Regions from separate parts of the Comamonas sp. JNW genome, predicted to be linked through region 2. Evidence: predicted binding sites of a transcription regulator. Region 2 holds the regulator's gene; the other holds the start of a gene.
What was found. Region 2 encodes HrcA, which represses chaperone genes, less so after heat shock. Its sites were predicted from a motif close to TTAGCACTCNNNNNNNNNGAGTGCTAA; they were not measured.

Region 1 (7,784 bases), on a different contig from region 2:
TACGGTGAGCGTCAATCTGGCGGCCAACCTGGTGGGCCCCGCCTACGACTTTTCTGCGCTGAACCCCCAACGCATCAGCTACCGCACCGGCGGCTACATCACCGTGGCGATTGCGATTTTGATGATGCCCTGGAAGATTCTGGAGTCCACCCAGGGCTATATCTTCACCTGGCTGATCGGCTACTCGGCGCTGCTCGGCCCGATCGCCGGGATCCTGATGGTCGATTACTTCCTGATCCGCCGCACCCAGCTGGATGTGGACGAGCTCTACCGGGAAGGCGGCAAATACAGCTATTCCGGCGGCTGGAACTGGGTGGCTGTTGCCGCATTTGCCTGCGGCGTGGCGCCCAATATTCCGGGCTTTCTCAATGCCGCGTTTCCTGCCAGCTTCCCCGATGTGGCAGCGATCTTCAAGGACCTGTACGCTTATGCCTGGTTCATCGGTCTGTTCATTGCCGGTGTGGTGTACCGCATCGGCATGGCCAGCCATGTGGTGGCGTCGCAGGCCATGCTGCGGCGCGCTTGAGCGCAGCAGCCGCCGTTTTTGTGATTTGAACCAAGGAGAGACATGATGAGCACAGCCAGCCACCCCCTTCTGATCCGTGGTGGTACCGTCGTGAATGCGGACCGTGAAGAGCGCGCCGATGTGCTGCTGGTGGACGGCAAGATTGTGGCCGTCGGTGAAGGGGCTGCGGCCCAAGCACCGGCCGGCACCGAAACGCTGGATGCCAGCGGCCAGTATGTGATGCCCGGTGGTATCGATCCGCACACCCATATGCAGCTGCCCTTCATGGGCACGGTCACCGCTGATGACTTCTTCACCGGCACTGCCGCGGGCCTGGCCGGTGGCACCACCAGCATCATCGACTTTGTGATTCCCGCGCCGCAGGAGCCGCTGATGGACGCCTACCGCAAGTGGCGCGGCTGGGCTGAGAAGTCGGCGGCCGACTACTCCTTCCATGTGGCGGTGACCTGGTGGAGTGAGCAGGTGCGCGAGGACATGGGCGTGCTGGTGCGCGACGAGGGCATCAACAGCTTCAAGCACTTCATGGCCTACAAGAACGCCATCATGTGCGATGACGAAACCCTGGTCAACAGCTTCCGGCGCGCGCTGGAGCTGGGTGCCATGCCCACCGTGCATGCCGAAAACGGCGAGCTGGTCTACCTGCTGCAGCAGGAGGTGGCGCGCATGGGCATCACCGGCCCGGAAGGCCATCCGCTGTCGCGCCCGCCGATGGTGGAGGCCGAGGCCGCCAACCGGGCGATTGCGATTGCCGATGTGCTGGGCGTGCCCATCTATGTGGTGCATGTGAGCTGCATCGAGGCGGCCGACGCCATTGCCCGCGCCAGGGCGCGTGGCCAGCGCGTCTACGGCGAGGTGCTGGCCGGCCATTTGACGATTGACGACAGCGTCTACCGCCATCCTGATTACGCGACGGCCGCTGCCTATGTGATGAGCCCGCCGTTCCGCCCCAAGGAACACCAGGAGGCGCTGTGGCGCGGCCTGCAGGCCGGGCATCTGCACACCACGGCGACGGACCACTGCACCTTCTGCGCCGAGCAAAAGGCCGTGGGCAAGGACAATTTTGCCAAGACGCCCAATGGCACCGGAGGCGTCGAAGAGCGCATGGCCGTGGTCTGGGATGCCGGGGTGAACACCGGGCGCCTGACGCCCAGCGAGTTTGTTGCGATCACCTCGGCCAATACGGCCAAGCTCTTCAATGTGTACCCGCGCAAGGGCTTTGTCGGCGTGGGCGCCGATGCCGATGTGGTGCTCTGGGATCCGAAGGCGACCAAGACCTTGTCGGCCAAGACCCAGCACTCCAAGGGTGATTTCAACATCTTTGAAGGCCGGCAGGTGACAGGCCTGCCCAGCCACACCATCAGCCGGGGCCGCGTGGTGTATGCGAACGGCGACCTGCGCGCCGAGAAGGGCGCAGGCCAGTATTTCAAGCGGCCGGCCTTCGGCCCCAACTTCCAGGCAGTGCAAAAGCGGGCGCAAGAGACGGCGCCCACGGCCGTGGCCCGCGCGCAATGAAACAAGGAGACCAAGCATGGACACGAAAGTGAAGACCGATACCAGCCAGCTGCGCATCAATGGCGACCGGCTCTGGGCATCGCTGATGGAGCTGGCCCAGATTGGTGCCACCGCCAAAGGCGGCGTGTGCCGCCTGGCCCTGACCGACCTGGACCGCCAGGGGCGCGACCTGGTGACACGCTGGGCCCAGGAGGCGGGTATGACGGTCACCATCGACAAGATCGGCAATGGCTTTATGCGCCGCCCAGGCCGCAACAACAGCCTGCCGCCGATCATGACCGGCAGCCATATCGACACCCAGCCCACGGGCGGCAAGTTCGACGGCAACTATGGCGTGCTCGCCGGCATCGAGGTGGTGCGCACGCTCAATGACCATGGCATTGAGACCGAGGCGCCCATTGAGGTGGCGTTCTGGACCAACGAGGAGGGCTCGCGCTTTGTGCCGGTGATGATGGGCTCAGGCGTGTTTGCCAAGGCCTTCAGCCTGGAGCATGCCTATGCGGCCAAAGACACCGACGGCAAAAGCGTCAAGGACGAGCTTGCGCGCATCGGCTACATCGGCCCGCAGGAGCCCGGCGACCACCCTATCGGCTACTACTTTGAAACCCATATCGAGCAGGGCCCGGTGCTGGAGGACCATGACAAGACGATTGGCGTGGTGACCGGGGTGCTGGGCATCCGCTGGTATGACTGCACCGTCACCGGCATGGAAGCGCATGCCGGCCCCACGCCGATGGCGCTGCGCAAGGATGCGCTGCAAGTTGCCACCCGGGTGATGCAGGAGGTGGTGGCCTGCGCGCACCGCCACCCGCCGCACGGGCGCGGCACGGTCGGCATGGTGCATGTGCATCCCAACAGCCGCAATGTGATTCCGGGCGAGGTGAAATTCAGCATCGACCTGCGCAATGCCACCGACGCCGACTGCGAGGCCATGGACCAGGATATTCGCGCGGTGGCCGCGCGCATCAGCCAGGAGACGGGGCTGACGATCAAGATCGATCTGGTGTCCAGCTACACCGCGCAACCTTTCAACCCCGATTGCATCGATGCGGTGCGGCGCGGCGCGCAGATGCTGGGTTACTCCCACATGGATGCCGTCTCGGGCGCGGGCCATGATGCCGTCTACATGGCGCGCCTGGCGCCAGCGGGCATGATCTTCATCCCCTGCAAGGATGGCATATCGCACAACGAGATCGAAGACGCCAAGCCCGAGCACATCACGGCCGGCTGCAATGTGCTGCTGCACGCGATGCTGGAGCGCGCAGGCCGTTGAGCCGGTGAGACGTTGCACGGCGGGTCTCGCCACCGCGCTGCAGCGGTCCAACCGCAAGGCGCTGTGAGCCTGAGGCACAAGCCATAAAAAAACCCGGCCACCTTGACGGTGCCGGGTTTTTTGGTGTCTGGCCCCAAGCCCGCAAGGGGTCTTGCAGGCTTGATGGTGCGCTATGACAGCCGGGGCAATTACATGCCCATGCCGCCCATACCACCCATGCCGCCCATGTCGGGCATGGCAGGAGCGGATTCAGCCTTGGGGGCTTCAGCGATCATGCACTCGGTGGTCAGCAGCAGCGAAGCCACGGACGCAGCGTTTTGCAGCGCGGTGCGGGTCACCTTCGTTGGGTCCAGGATACCCATTTCCAGCATGTCGCCGTAGGTGTCGTTGGCAGCGTTGAAGCCGAAGTTGCCCGTGCCCTTGAGCACGGCATCGACCACCACCGATGGCTCGCCACCAGCGTTGGACACGATTTCGCGCAGAGGCGCTTCGATGGCCTTCATCACCAGCTTGATACCAGCGTCTTGCTCGGCATTGCCGGTCGCCAGCGCGCCCACGGATTGCTTGGCACGCAGCAGCGCCACGCCACCACCGGCCACGATGCCTTCTTCCACCGCAGCGCGGGTCGCGTGCAGGGCGTCTTCCACGCGGGCCTTCTTTTCCTTCATCTCGACTTCGGTGGCAGCGCCCACCTTGATCACGGCAACACCGCCGGCCAGCTTGGCCACGCGCTCTTGCAGCTTTTCACGGTCGTAGTCGGACGTGGCTTCTTCGATCTGAGCGCGGATTTGCTTGACGCGGGCTTCGATTTCAGCAGCTTGGCCAGCACCGTCGATGATGGTGGTGTTTTCCTTGCCGATTTCGACGCGTTGGGCTTGGCCCAGGTCTTCCAGGGTCACCTTTTCCAGCGACAGGCCCACTTCTTCAGCGATCACCTTGCCGCCGGTCAGGATGGCGATGTCTTCCAGCATGGCCTTGCGACGATCGCCAAAGCCTGGAGCCTTCACAGCCACGACCTTCAGGATGCCACGGATGGTGTTGACCACCAGCGTTGCCAGTGCTTCGCCTTCGACGTCTTCTGCAATGATCAGCAGAGGACGGCCGGCCTTGGCCACAGCTTCGAGCGTAGGCAGCAGGTCACGGATGTTGCTGATCTTCTTGTCGAACAGCAGCACGAAGGGGTTGTCCAAAATAGCGGCTTGCTTTTCTGGGTTGTTGATGAAGTAGGGCGACAGGTAGCCGCGGTCGAACTGCATGCCTTCAACGACGTCGAGTTCGTTGTCCAGCGACTTGCCTTCTTCCACGGTAATCACGCCTTCCTTGCCGACCTTGTCCATCGCGTCAGCAATGATCTTGCCCACGGATTCGTCGGAGTTGGCGGAGATCGAGCCGACTTGGGCGATTTCCTTGGAGGTGGTGGTGGCCTTGGATTGCTTCTTGAGCTCTTCCACCAGGGCGGCGACAGCCTTGTCGATGCCGCGCTTCAGATCCATCGGGTTCAGACCAGCGGCCACGTACTTGGAGCCTTCGCGCACGATGGCTTGGGCCAGCACGGTAGCGGTCGTGGTGCCGTCACCAGCGATGTCGTTGGTCTTGGAGGCCACTTCCTTCACGAGCTGGGCGCCCATGTTCTGCAGCTTGTCCTTGAGTTCCACTTCCTTGGCCACGGACACACCGTCCTTGGTCACGGTAGGGGCGCCGAACGAACGCTCGAGCACCACGTTGCGGCCCTTGGGGCCCAGGGTCACTTTGACGGCGTTAGCCAGAATGTTCACGCCTTCAACCATGCGTGCACGTGCTTCACCGCCGAATACTACGTCTTTTGCTGCCATTTTTGGCTCCTAAATACTTGAAAACTTGAAATGAGAATGAATGCTCGGGAGAGAAAGCGTAGCGAGCAGGTGTCAGGCTAGGCGCACGGATCGCAGCAACCGGAACGTACTTGGGTACGTGAGGATTGCGAGCACCGCGCAACGACGCCTGGCGCCTGCGCAGTAGCTTTATTTCTCGACGACGGCGAAGAGGTCTTCTTCCTTCATCACCAGCAGTTCATTGCCGTCCACCTTGACCGATTGGCCAGAGTACTTGCCGAACAGCACGCGGTCGCCGACCTTCACACCCAGGGTGATGGACTCGCCCTTGTCGTTCTTCTTGCCTGGGCCGACGGCCAGCACTTCGCCTTGGTCTGGCTTTTCAGCAGCGTTGTCGGGGATGTAGATGCCCGAAGCGGTCTTGGTTTCGTTTTCCAGACGCTTAACGATCACGCGATCGTGCAGAGGACGCAGGTTCATAACAACTCCTTCAATATCAATACCAGGTTTTGATGAAAGATGGCCCGGCAGATGCCGCGCCAAATACGCAAAAATGTCTGAGAAGTGGTGGTTTTAGCACTCTACCCCTTCGAGTGCTAATAATAAGGTCATTTGATGACAGTTCAAGACTGCGGGGGCTAAAAAATCGATCCAGGGGCACTGCCCGATCACGATACCTCTGCGCAAGAATCACGAAAGCGCTGGTGGGGACTGAAGATGCTGCTATTGAAAGAGGTGCATCTCATGGCGGCAGCCGATCCCGCGCAGCGCACCCATGCTGCGAAGCCCGCACGGGGGCGCGGGCCAGATCACCGCAGCTGGGACTTCCATGCATGGGCCTGGAGGCGGCACGCCCCGGGTCAGTCCGGCAGCTCGATCTTGAGCGTAGCGGCGAGCATCTGCACCAGCAAGGCCTCGGCCTGGGCGAAGTCGCCCGCGTCCAGCGCGGCCTTGTTTTGCAGCAGCGCAAACTGGGTTTGCTGGTCGACATAGCCTTGGGTGATGGCCCAGATGCTGAACATCAGGTGCTGGAAATTGACGGGCGCAATCAGGCCTTGTTCGGCCCAATGCGCAAACGCTGCCACATTGGCTGCCAGCAACGGGGCGATGCGCTCGCGCACGGCCGAGGCGGCAAAGGGCGCGCCAGCAATCATCTCCTTGGTGAACAGCTGGCTGCCATAAGGGCGGGTGCGTGCAAATTCGAACTTCTCGCGGATGTACTGGCGGATCTGCTGGGCCGGGTCGCCGTCCTTGGACAGACCTGTCATATGGCCCAGCCAGTCGTCGATCACCGATGCCAGCACGGCCTGGTACAGCGCCTCCTTGCTGGGGTAGTAGTACAGCAGGTTGTGGCGGCTAAAGCCGGCATCCTGCGCGATCTGCTCCAGCGGAGCACCTTCAAAACCCAGCAATGCGAAATGCCGCTCTGCCGAGCCCAGGATCAGGTCAATCTTGCGCAGACGGGCCGCACTGGGTTTGCGTGCCATCTCTGCAGTGGCTGCCTGCGAGAGCGCTGGCGGTGTGGGAAGGGCATCATTCATGAGCCTGTATTGTCTGGCATTTGCGATCGCCGATGGCGCGGCTGCATGAAGAACCTGCTGGTCGCGGGCGATTTCCTCGCGCTGTGACGCTGTCCTGGTGGACTGTCTGGCAGACCCGTCTGCTGCCTTGCTCACCGAGCCGGCTTGGATGACGCATCCATCGAAGGCGTGGGCAACGATGCGCGCTCTGGACCGTGGCAACTGGGAGCGGTTGTTGCGGCGTCATTGGCTTTTTTGTGCGCACCAAGCAGCGGACACCAGGCATAAAAAAAGGCAACGCATTGTGCGTTGCCTTGGATGCCAAGTGGTGCCTTGCGGCACCCGGGCATGCTGCCCGGCTTGGGGTAATTATTGTGGGCGGCTGTTGGTTGGGAAAGGCCATGCCGCATTGGTGCTGAGCACGGTCTTGACAGGCTCTGCAGCAGCAGGCGCAGCAGCTGGGGCCTTGGCAGGAGCAGCAGCCTTCTTGGCGGGAGCAGCCTTCTTCGCAGGTGCTGGAGCCTTGGCAGCAGCAGGGGCCTTGGCAGGAGCAGCGGCCTTCTTGGCGGGAGCTGGAGCCTTGGCAGGAGCAGCAGCCTTCTTGGCGGGAGCTGCGGCCTTCTTAGCGGGCGCTGCGGCCTTCTTAGCTGGAGCAGCGGCCTTCTTGGCAGGAGCAGCGGCCTTCTTGGTAGGAGCAGCGGCCTTCTTGGCGGGCGCTGCAGCCGTCTTGGCAGGAGCTGCAGCCTTCTTGGCAGGAGCGGCAGCCTTCTTAGCTGGAGCAGCGGCCTTCTTCGCAGGAGCAGCAGCCTTCTTCGCTGGAGCGGCAGCCTTCTTCGCCGGAGCTGCGGCCTTCTTGGCAGGAGCTGCGGCCTTCTTGGCAGGAGCTGCGGCCTTCTTGGCAGGAGCTGCGGCCTTCTTGGCAGGAGCTGCGGCCTTCTTGGCGGGAGCTGCGGCCTTCTTCGCGGGAGCGGCAGCCTTCTTCGCAGGAGCTGCAGCCTTCTTCGCAGGAGCTGCAGCCTTCTTAGCTGGAGCAGCGGCCTTCTTCACGGCAGTCTTGGCAGCTGCTGTGGATTTGGTTGCGGGCTTGGCGGCGGCTTTCTTGGCGGCTGGCTTAGCAGCGGCCTTTTTGGCGACGGCCTTGG
Region 2 (7,784 bases):
CACCTTGGCATGTCCGGCAGCCTGCAGGTCAGCCCCATGGATGCGCCAGCGGGCCCGCATGACCATTTTGACTTGCTCACCGACCAGCACCTGCTGCGCCTGCATGACCCGCGCCGTTTTGGGGCGGTGGTCTGGTCGCCCGATGCCGACTCCGGCATGGCCGCCAAGCTGTTGTCCAATCTGGGCGTGGAGCCCTTGGGCGCCGGCTTCAGCGTGGAGCACCTCTGGGCCGGGCTGCAAAAGTCGCGCACGCCGATCAAGCAGCTGCTGCTGGGCGGCCAGGTGGTCGTGGGCGTGGGCAATATCTACGCCAGCGAGGTGCTGTTCCTGGCCGGCATCTCGCCGACCAAACCGGCCAACCAGACCACGCGGCCCCAGGCGAAACGCCTGCGTGCGGCGATTGTGGAGGTGCTGACCCGCTCCATTGCGCTGGGTGGCAGCACCTTGCGCGATTTTGTCCAGGTCAATGGCTATGCCGGTGCCTTCCAGGCGCAGGCCAGCGTCTATGGCCGGGCCGGAGAGCCCTGCCCGCAATGCGGCCAGCCGGTGCAGCTCATCAAGCAAGGGCAGCGCAGCACCTATTACTGCAAGCGCTGCCAGAAATAAACGCGGGCCTGGCGGGCCGCCCCAGAGCGGCCAGGCCCACCGATAACTACTCCCCCCGAGAACAGCGATTGTGAGTCGATTTTCCGAACAGATCGTGGCCTGGCAGACAGTCCACGGAAGACACCATCTGCCGTGGCAGAACACCCAGGATGCCTACCGCGTCTGGCTGTCCGAGATCATGCTGCAGCAAACCCAGGTCAGCACCGTGCTGGGCTACTACGAGCGCTTTTTGCAGCGCTGCCCCACCGTGGCCGATCTGGCTGCGGCCAGCGATGAAGAGGTGATGGCCTTGTGGAGTGGCCTGGGCTACTACAGCCGCGCGCGCAACCTGCACCGCTGTGCCCAGGAGGTGATGGAACGCTTTGGCGGCGCGTTCCCGCACACCGTCGAAGAACTCTCGTCCTTGCCCGGCATTGGCCGTTCGACCGCCGGCGCGATCGCCTCGTTCTGCTTTGCGCAGCGCGCCGCCATACTTGATGCCAACGTCAAACGGGTGCTCACCCGCGTGCTGGGCTTTGAGGACGACCTGGCCAGCAGCGCCGCCGAGAAAAAGCTCTGGGCGCTGGCCGAAGAGCTGCTGCCCACCACCGACCTGGCGCGCAATATGCCGCGCTACACCCAGGGCATGATGGACATGGGCGCCACCATCTGCACCGCCAAAAAGCCCAGCTGCCTGCTGTGCCCGGTGCACGGCGATTGCGTGGCCCACCGCCAGGGCCAGCCCGAGCGCTATCCGGTCAAGACCAAGAAACTCAAGCGCAGCGCCGCCAGCTGGTGGCTGCTGTGCTGGCAGCGGCCCGACGGTGCCATCTGGCTGGAAAAGCGCCCCGCGCCCGGCATCTGGGCCGGCCTGTTCTGCCTGCCGGTCTACGACAGTGAAGAGGCGCTGCTTGCGCAGTCGGCACAGCACGGTGATACCTCGGAGGCGGTGCATGCCCAGCCATTCCTGCATGTGCTCACCCACAAGGATCTGCACCTGCACCCGGTGCGGGTGCCCGTTTCGGGCGATGGTGTGCCCACGCCTTCGGGCCAGTGGTGCCTGCCTGCGCAGTGGCCCGATCTGGGGCTGCCCGCGCCGATTCGCAGCCTGCTGCAGCGCGGGTTTTGAGGCGGGCTCGGCTACCGGCACTGGCGTCCTTTACCGGGCTTGTCCTGCAAAGGGCGCCGCTGCACGGCGCTTAGACTGCAGCCATCTTCTTGCTTTGAAAGTACGCCATGGAGCCCACAGTTCACCCCTTCTCGTCGCTCTTCCAGCAACTGGGCCTGCCCGATGATGATGCGTCGATCCGCCAGTTCATAGAATCCCACCGCCCGCTGCCCGACAAGGTGCTGCTGGCAGATGCCGCATTCTGGTCGCCCGCGCAAGCGCGCTTCTTGCGTGAAAGCATTACCGCCGATGCCGATTGGGCGAACGTGGTCGACCAGCTCAGCGTCGCCTTGCGCGCCGAGTAATCAGCGCGGGCATCAGCTTTTTTTGGCGCTCAGCTCGCGGTGGCGCTGCAAGGTGGTCCAGCGGCCTTGAAAGTGCTGGGCCAGTGCATTGACCAGGTAGACCGAGCGGTGCTGGCCGCCGGTGCAGCCCACCGACACCGTGGCATAGCTGCGGTGATTCTTCACCAGCTCGGGCAACCAGTTGTCCAGAAAACGGATGATGTCGTTTTGCATCTGCAGCACTTTGGGCTGCTGCGCCAGGAAGTGGGCGACCGGTGCTTCCAGCCCGGTGTGCGGGCGCAACTCGGGCTCGTAGTAGGGGTTGGGCAGCATGCGCACATCGAACATGTAGTCGCTGTCGATGGGGATGCCGTGCTTGAAGCCAAAGGACTGGAACAGCAGGGTCAGGCTCGATTGCGGCGCCTGGATCCACTCCTTGATAGAGGCCTGCAGCTGGGAGCCGCGCAGGTTGCTGGTGTCGATCACATGGGCCTGCTCGCGCAGGTCGGCCAGCAGCGCGCGTTCTTCATCAATCATCTGCGCCAGCGCGCGGGGGCCTTGCTGCAGTTTTTCGTTGGTCAGCGGGTGGCGCCTGCGGGTTTCCGAAAAACGGCGCATCAGCGTGTCGCGCTGCGCATCCATGTAGATAAGTCGCACCTGGGCCCCGGCGTCGCGCAGCCGCTCGAGCTGCTCGGGCACCAGGTACAGGCCCTTGGCGCTGCGTGCATCCATCGCAATGGCCACGCGGCTGCCGTGCTGCCAGTGCTCCAGTGATACGAGTGCCTGCAGCAGTTCAGGCGGAAAGTTATCCACACAGTAGTAGCCCACGTCTTCGAGCGCATGCAGCGCCACGGATTTGCCCGAGCCGGCCATGCCGGTGATGACCACCACTTCCAGTGGCTGCGGGGCGGATGTCTTATCGGTCATTCATTCCTCCGGCAATCATCTCTTGGGCGTGGGCGCGGCTCGTGGCCGAGAGGTTTTCGCCGCCCAGCATGCGGGCAATTTCATTGACCCGCTCGTCATCGGCCACGGTACAGATATGGCTCGTGGTGCCGCTTTTGCTGCGCTGCTTGGCCACTAGCAGGTGGTGGTCGCCGCGTGCGGCCACCTGGGCCAGGTGGGTGACGGCCAGCACCTGGCGGTCCCGCCCCAGTGCCCGCATCACGCGGCCCACCGCATCGGCCACCGCGCCACCAATGCCCGAGTCGATCTCGTCAAAGATCAGGGTGGGCGCCTGGCCGAGCTGGCTGGTCGATATTGCAATGGCCAGCGAGATGCGCGAGAGCTCGCCGCCCGAGGCCACCTTGGCGATTGGCTTGGGGTCGGTGCCCGGGTGGCCAGCGACCAGCAGTTCCACATCGTCGATACCATCGCTGCGCGGCTCACGTGCGGGGCTGACCTGCGCGACAAAACGGCCGCCGGCCATGCCCAGGTCCTGCATCGCAGCGGTGATCGCTTTGGACAAGCGTTTGGCCGCCTGCTGGCGCGCCTGGCTGAGCGTCGTGGCGACCTTTTGGTAGGCCTCCTGCGCCTGCTGGGCGTTCTTGGCCAGCTGCACCATATCGGAGGAGGCTTCGAGCGCCAGCAGCTCGGCATGCCAGCCCTGCAGCAGTGCGGGTAGGTCTTCGGGCGCACGCTTGTAGCGCCGTGCCAGCGATATCCAGCTGCCCAGGCGCTGGTCCAGCTGCTCGAGCTTGTCCGGGTCCAGCTCGGCATGGCGCAGGTAGCCGTTGAGCGAGCGCACCACATCCTCGAGCTGGGCCAGGCACGATTCCAGCGACTCGGCCATCGCGGAGAAACCGGGCTCCACATGGGCCTGGGCCTGCAGCGCATGCAGGCTGCGGTTGACATGGGTGAGCGCGCCGCCGTCTTCGCCTTCCAGGCTGGCAATCGCGTTGTTGGCCGCATCCATCAAGGCCTGGGCATTGGACAGGCGCCCATGCTGGGTGTTAAGCTCTTCCCATTCCTGCGGGCCGGGCGCGAGCTTGTCGATTTCGGCGATCTGCCAGAGCAGGCGTTCGCGCTCGCGCTGGTGGGTTTCTTCCATGCTGCGCGCTTGCTGCAAGGCCTTGTCGGCACTGCGCCAGAGCGCATAGGCGCGCTGCGTGGGAGTGCTGTCGGTACCGGCGTAGGCGTCCAGCAGCTGGCGCACCGACTCGGGCTGGGTCAGCCCCTGCCAGGCATGCTGGCCATGGATATCGACCAAGTCGCCCGCAATGCTGCGCAGCTGCGTGGCGGTGGCGGGCACGCCATTGATCCAGAACTTGCTCTTGCCCTGCGCGTCGATCACGCGGCGCAGCAGCAGCGTTTCTTCGCCGGGCATGTCGTTGTCGGCCAGAAAGCCTTCGAGCGTGGCGGGCGTATCGAACTCGGCCATCAGCTCGGCGCGGCTGGCGCCCTGGCGCACAAAACCGGTGTCGGCACGGTGTCCCAGCACCAGCTGCAAAGCATCGATCAGGATCGATTTGCCGGCACCCGTCTCGCCGGTCAGTGCCGTGAAGCCGGGCTGGAAATCCACCTCCAGCTGCTCGACGATGACGAAATCACGCAAGCCAATGCGTCTGAGGCTCATGGCGTAATGCCCCCTTCGTTCCAGCCCAGCTTTTTGCGCAGAGTGGCGTAGTAGTTCCAGCCCCGGGGGTGCAGAAAGCGCGCCTTGTGCGGCGCGCTGCGCACCAAAATCTTGTCACCACGCAGGATGGAGGCGAGCGACTGCATGTCGAAATTGGCGGCCACATCGCGCCCGCCAATCACCTCGATCGAAATCTCCTGCGAGTCAGGAATCACACTGGGCCGGTTGGACAGCATATGCGGCGCAATCGGCGCCATCACCCAGCAGGGCACCGTCGGGTGCACGATGGGCCCGCCGACCGACAACGCATAGGCCGTCGAGCCCGTCGGCGTTGCAATGATCAAACCGTCTGCGCGCTGGTTGGCCACCAGCTGGCCATCGACCTCGACCCGCAGCTCGACCATGCCCGAAGTGCCGCCCCGGTTGACCACCACATCGTTGAAGGCCAGCGCCTCGAAGACGCATTGGCCTTCGCGCATCACGCGGGCATGGATCATCGAGCGCACTTCTTCTTCGTACTCGCCGGCCAGAATCGCCGAGAGCGGTCCCATGAAGGTCTGCAGCGGGACATCGGTCACAAAGCCCAGGCGCCCCTGGTTGATGCCGACCAGGGGCGTGTTGTACTGGGCCAGCTCGCGTCCCACGCCCAGCATGGTGCCGTCACCGCCAAGCACAATGACCAGGTCGCAGCGCTCACCGATCTCCTGCATGCTGAGTGTCGGGTAGTGTTCCATGCCGGTGAAGGCGGCGGTTTCCTTCTCCAGGAATGCAGTGCCGCCCTGGGCCTCGATATAGCAGGCGATCTGGCTGAAAGCCGCATAGGACTGCTGGCGCACCTCGGCAGTGGGCGGCGCATGGTGTTTGCCGATCAGGGCAATATGTTGGAAGCGAGACTGCATACGCAAATTACATCACCAAAGTGGCGTAATCTTTTTGAATTTCTTGAGCAGCCCCAGTTGGCGGCTGCCGCCTGCCCTGCAAAGGCGGGCTGCGCCGGTGGCCGGGACTGGGCCTGGAGCTGGCCGGGCGCCTGCAGGCAGGCACGCGGGGCAGCTACGGCTTCATTGTTGCATGGGCGCCATAAGTCGGGTGCGTGGTAGCCATCTCTGGCGTCCGGCTGCTGGCTGGAATCCTCTGGGTATCCCTGGTTCTGGCCCGAACGCGGCTGCTGGCGCCAAGGACACGGATAAAATGCGCCCATGCTCGATGACCGCGCTCGGCTGCTGCTCAAAACCTTGGTGGAACGCTATATAGCGGATGGCCACCCAGTGGGCTCGCGCGCGCTCACGCAGGCGCCCGGGCTGGACTTTTCGCCGGCCACCATCCGCAATGTGATGGCCGACCTCGAAGGCCTGGGCCTGATTGCCAGTCCCTACACCTCGGCCGGCCGCATCCCCACGGCCAAGGGCTACCGCCTGTTTGTCGACACCATGCTGACCGTAGACCCGGACCAGGTGGTGTCGGCCGAGATTGCGCCCGAGCAGCCGCAAAAGGTCATCACCAGCGCTGCTGGCGTGCTCTCGGAGCTGTCGCAGTACGTGGGCGTGGTGCAGGCGCCGCGCAAAAGCTCGTCGTTCCGCCATATCGAGTTCTTGCGCCTGTCGGAAAAGCGCATCCTGCTGATCCTGGTCTCGCCCGAGGGCGATGTGCAGAACCGGGTGATCTTCACTGAGTCGGACTACTCGCAAAGCCAGCTGATTGAGACGGCCAACTACCTCAACGCCCATTACGCCGGTTTGGCTATGGAGCAGGTGCGCCAGCTGCTGCGCAAGGAAGTGGACAGCCTGCGCGACGAGATCGCCGCACTGATGCTGGCGGCCGTGAATGTGGATGAAGGCGCCCAAGAAGCGCCGCATGAACTGGTGATTGCTGGCGAGCGCAACCTGCTGGCCGTTAGCGATTTCAGCAACGACATGACCAACCTGCGCCGGGCCTTTGACCTGTTCGAGCAAAAGACCCAGATCCTGCACCTGCTGGAGAACTCCAACCGCGCAGAAGGTGTGCAAATCTACATCGGTGGCGAGAGCCAGCTGCTGTCCGTCGAGGAGCTGTCGGTCGTCAGCACGCCGTACCAGGTCAACGGCAAGGTGGTCGGCACCCTGGGCGTCATCGGCCCCAAACGCATGCCCTACGAGAAGATGATCCAGATCGTTGGAATCACCTCCAAGCTCGTATCCAACGCACTGAGCCATCCGAAATAGACGCTAGAATGCAAAGCTTCACTCGCCAGGGCTTCTGGCAGGTGGTGGTACCGGGGCGTTAGCTCAGTTGGTTAGAGCAGAGGACTCATAATCCTTTGGTCGCGGGTTCAAGTCCCTCACGCCCTACCAGATTCATTGGCTGCACAGCTATCATTTTTGATGCTGTGTGGCTTTTTTATTGTCGGTGGTGCGCGCGGCGTTTGGTGTATTGCCGAATGTACCCATGACAAGAAGGTCATTCTGGGCAGCAGCAGCTGCACCCTCTGTCCAGCGGCTCCACACAGCCCCTGAGTCTGGCAATGACCAACCCATGCCGGTTCATAATCATCCCCCCAACTTGTTCAAGAGGCCTCTTTCATGGTGGATAAATCCTTGCTGCAGCAGCTGGTGCTGGAGCGGCTGGCCGATGACCTGCAGCAGGTCGAGCAGGCGGTGAGTGCGGCGCATGAAGCGGCGACCCACGAGGAAAATATTGCCGAGAACAAGTACGACACCTTGGGCCTGGAGGCGGCCTACCTGGCGACGGGCCAGGCGCGGCGCGCTGAGGCCATCCACCAGGCGCTGGTCCATTGGCGGCTTTTTTGCCCGCAGCCCTATAGCGCCAGCAGGGGCATACAGCTGGGCGCGCTGGTTTGCCTGCTGGATGCGGACGAGAGACAGCAGCAGATCTTTCTCGGCCCTGAAGGGGGCAACATGAAGCTGGTCATCGGCGCTGAATCCATCCAGGTGATCAGCAGCCAAGCGCCGTTGGGCCAGGCGCTGCTGGGCAAGGCTGAGGGAGATGAGGTGACGCTGGAGGTGGCGCAGGCCAGGCAGCAGTTGGAGGTGCTATGGGTTCGTTAAGCTGGCTGAACCCTGCGCCGCGTTTGCACCAGCACCATGGCCACCGCCACCAAGCTGGACAGCAGCACCGCTGCCCAGGCGCCCAGTGCGGGCACAGGTTCGGGCGTGCCGGGGTTGGCGGTCGGGGC

Region 1: a site for HrcA is predicted at 5,696-5,722, ahead of DCO45_RS03720 (co-chaperone GroES). Genes of this name have one in related genera too.

Annotation. Positions count from the first base shown of each region.
Region 1 covers NZ_QETI01000002.1:134,214-141,997, forward strand. The annotation lists gene DCO45_RS03700 (NCS1 family nucleobase:cation symporter-1) at 1-526, shown strand, start outside; gene hydA (dihydropyrimidinase) at 572-2,038, shown strand; gene DCO45_RS03710 (Zn-dependent hydrolase) at 2,055-3,311, shown strand; gene groL (chaperonin GroEL) at 3,500-5,143, opposite strand; gene DCO45_RS03720 (co-chaperone GroES) at 5,312-5,602, opposite strand; gene DCO45_RS03725 (TetR family transcriptional regulator C-terminal domain-containing protein) at 5,983-6,663, opposite strand; gene DCO45_RS03730 (hypothetical protein) at 7,012-7,784, opposite strand, start outside.
Region 2 covers NZ_QETI01000013.1:37,357-45,140, reverse strand. The annotation lists gene mutM (bifunctional DNA-formamidopyrimidine glycosylase/DNA-(apurinic or apyrimidinic site) lyase) at 1-606, shown strand, start outside; gene mutY (A/G-specific adenine glycosylase) at 674-1,714, shown strand; gene DCO45_RS17540 (DUF2789 domain-containing protein) at 1,822-2,058, shown strand; gene rapZ (RNase adapter RapZ) at 2,071-2,964, opposite strand; gene recN (DNA repair protein RecN) at 2,954-4,612, opposite strand; gene DCO45_RS17525 (NAD kinase) at 4,609-5,511, opposite strand; gene hrcA (heat-inducible transcriptional repressor HrcA) at 5,812-6,813, shown strand; tRNA gene DCO45_RS17515 (tRNA-Ile) at 6,866-6,942, shown strand; gene DCO45_RS17510 (GreA/GreB family elongation factor) at 7,174-7,656, shown strand; gene DCO45_RS17505 (hypothetical protein) at 7,653-7,784, opposite strand, start outside.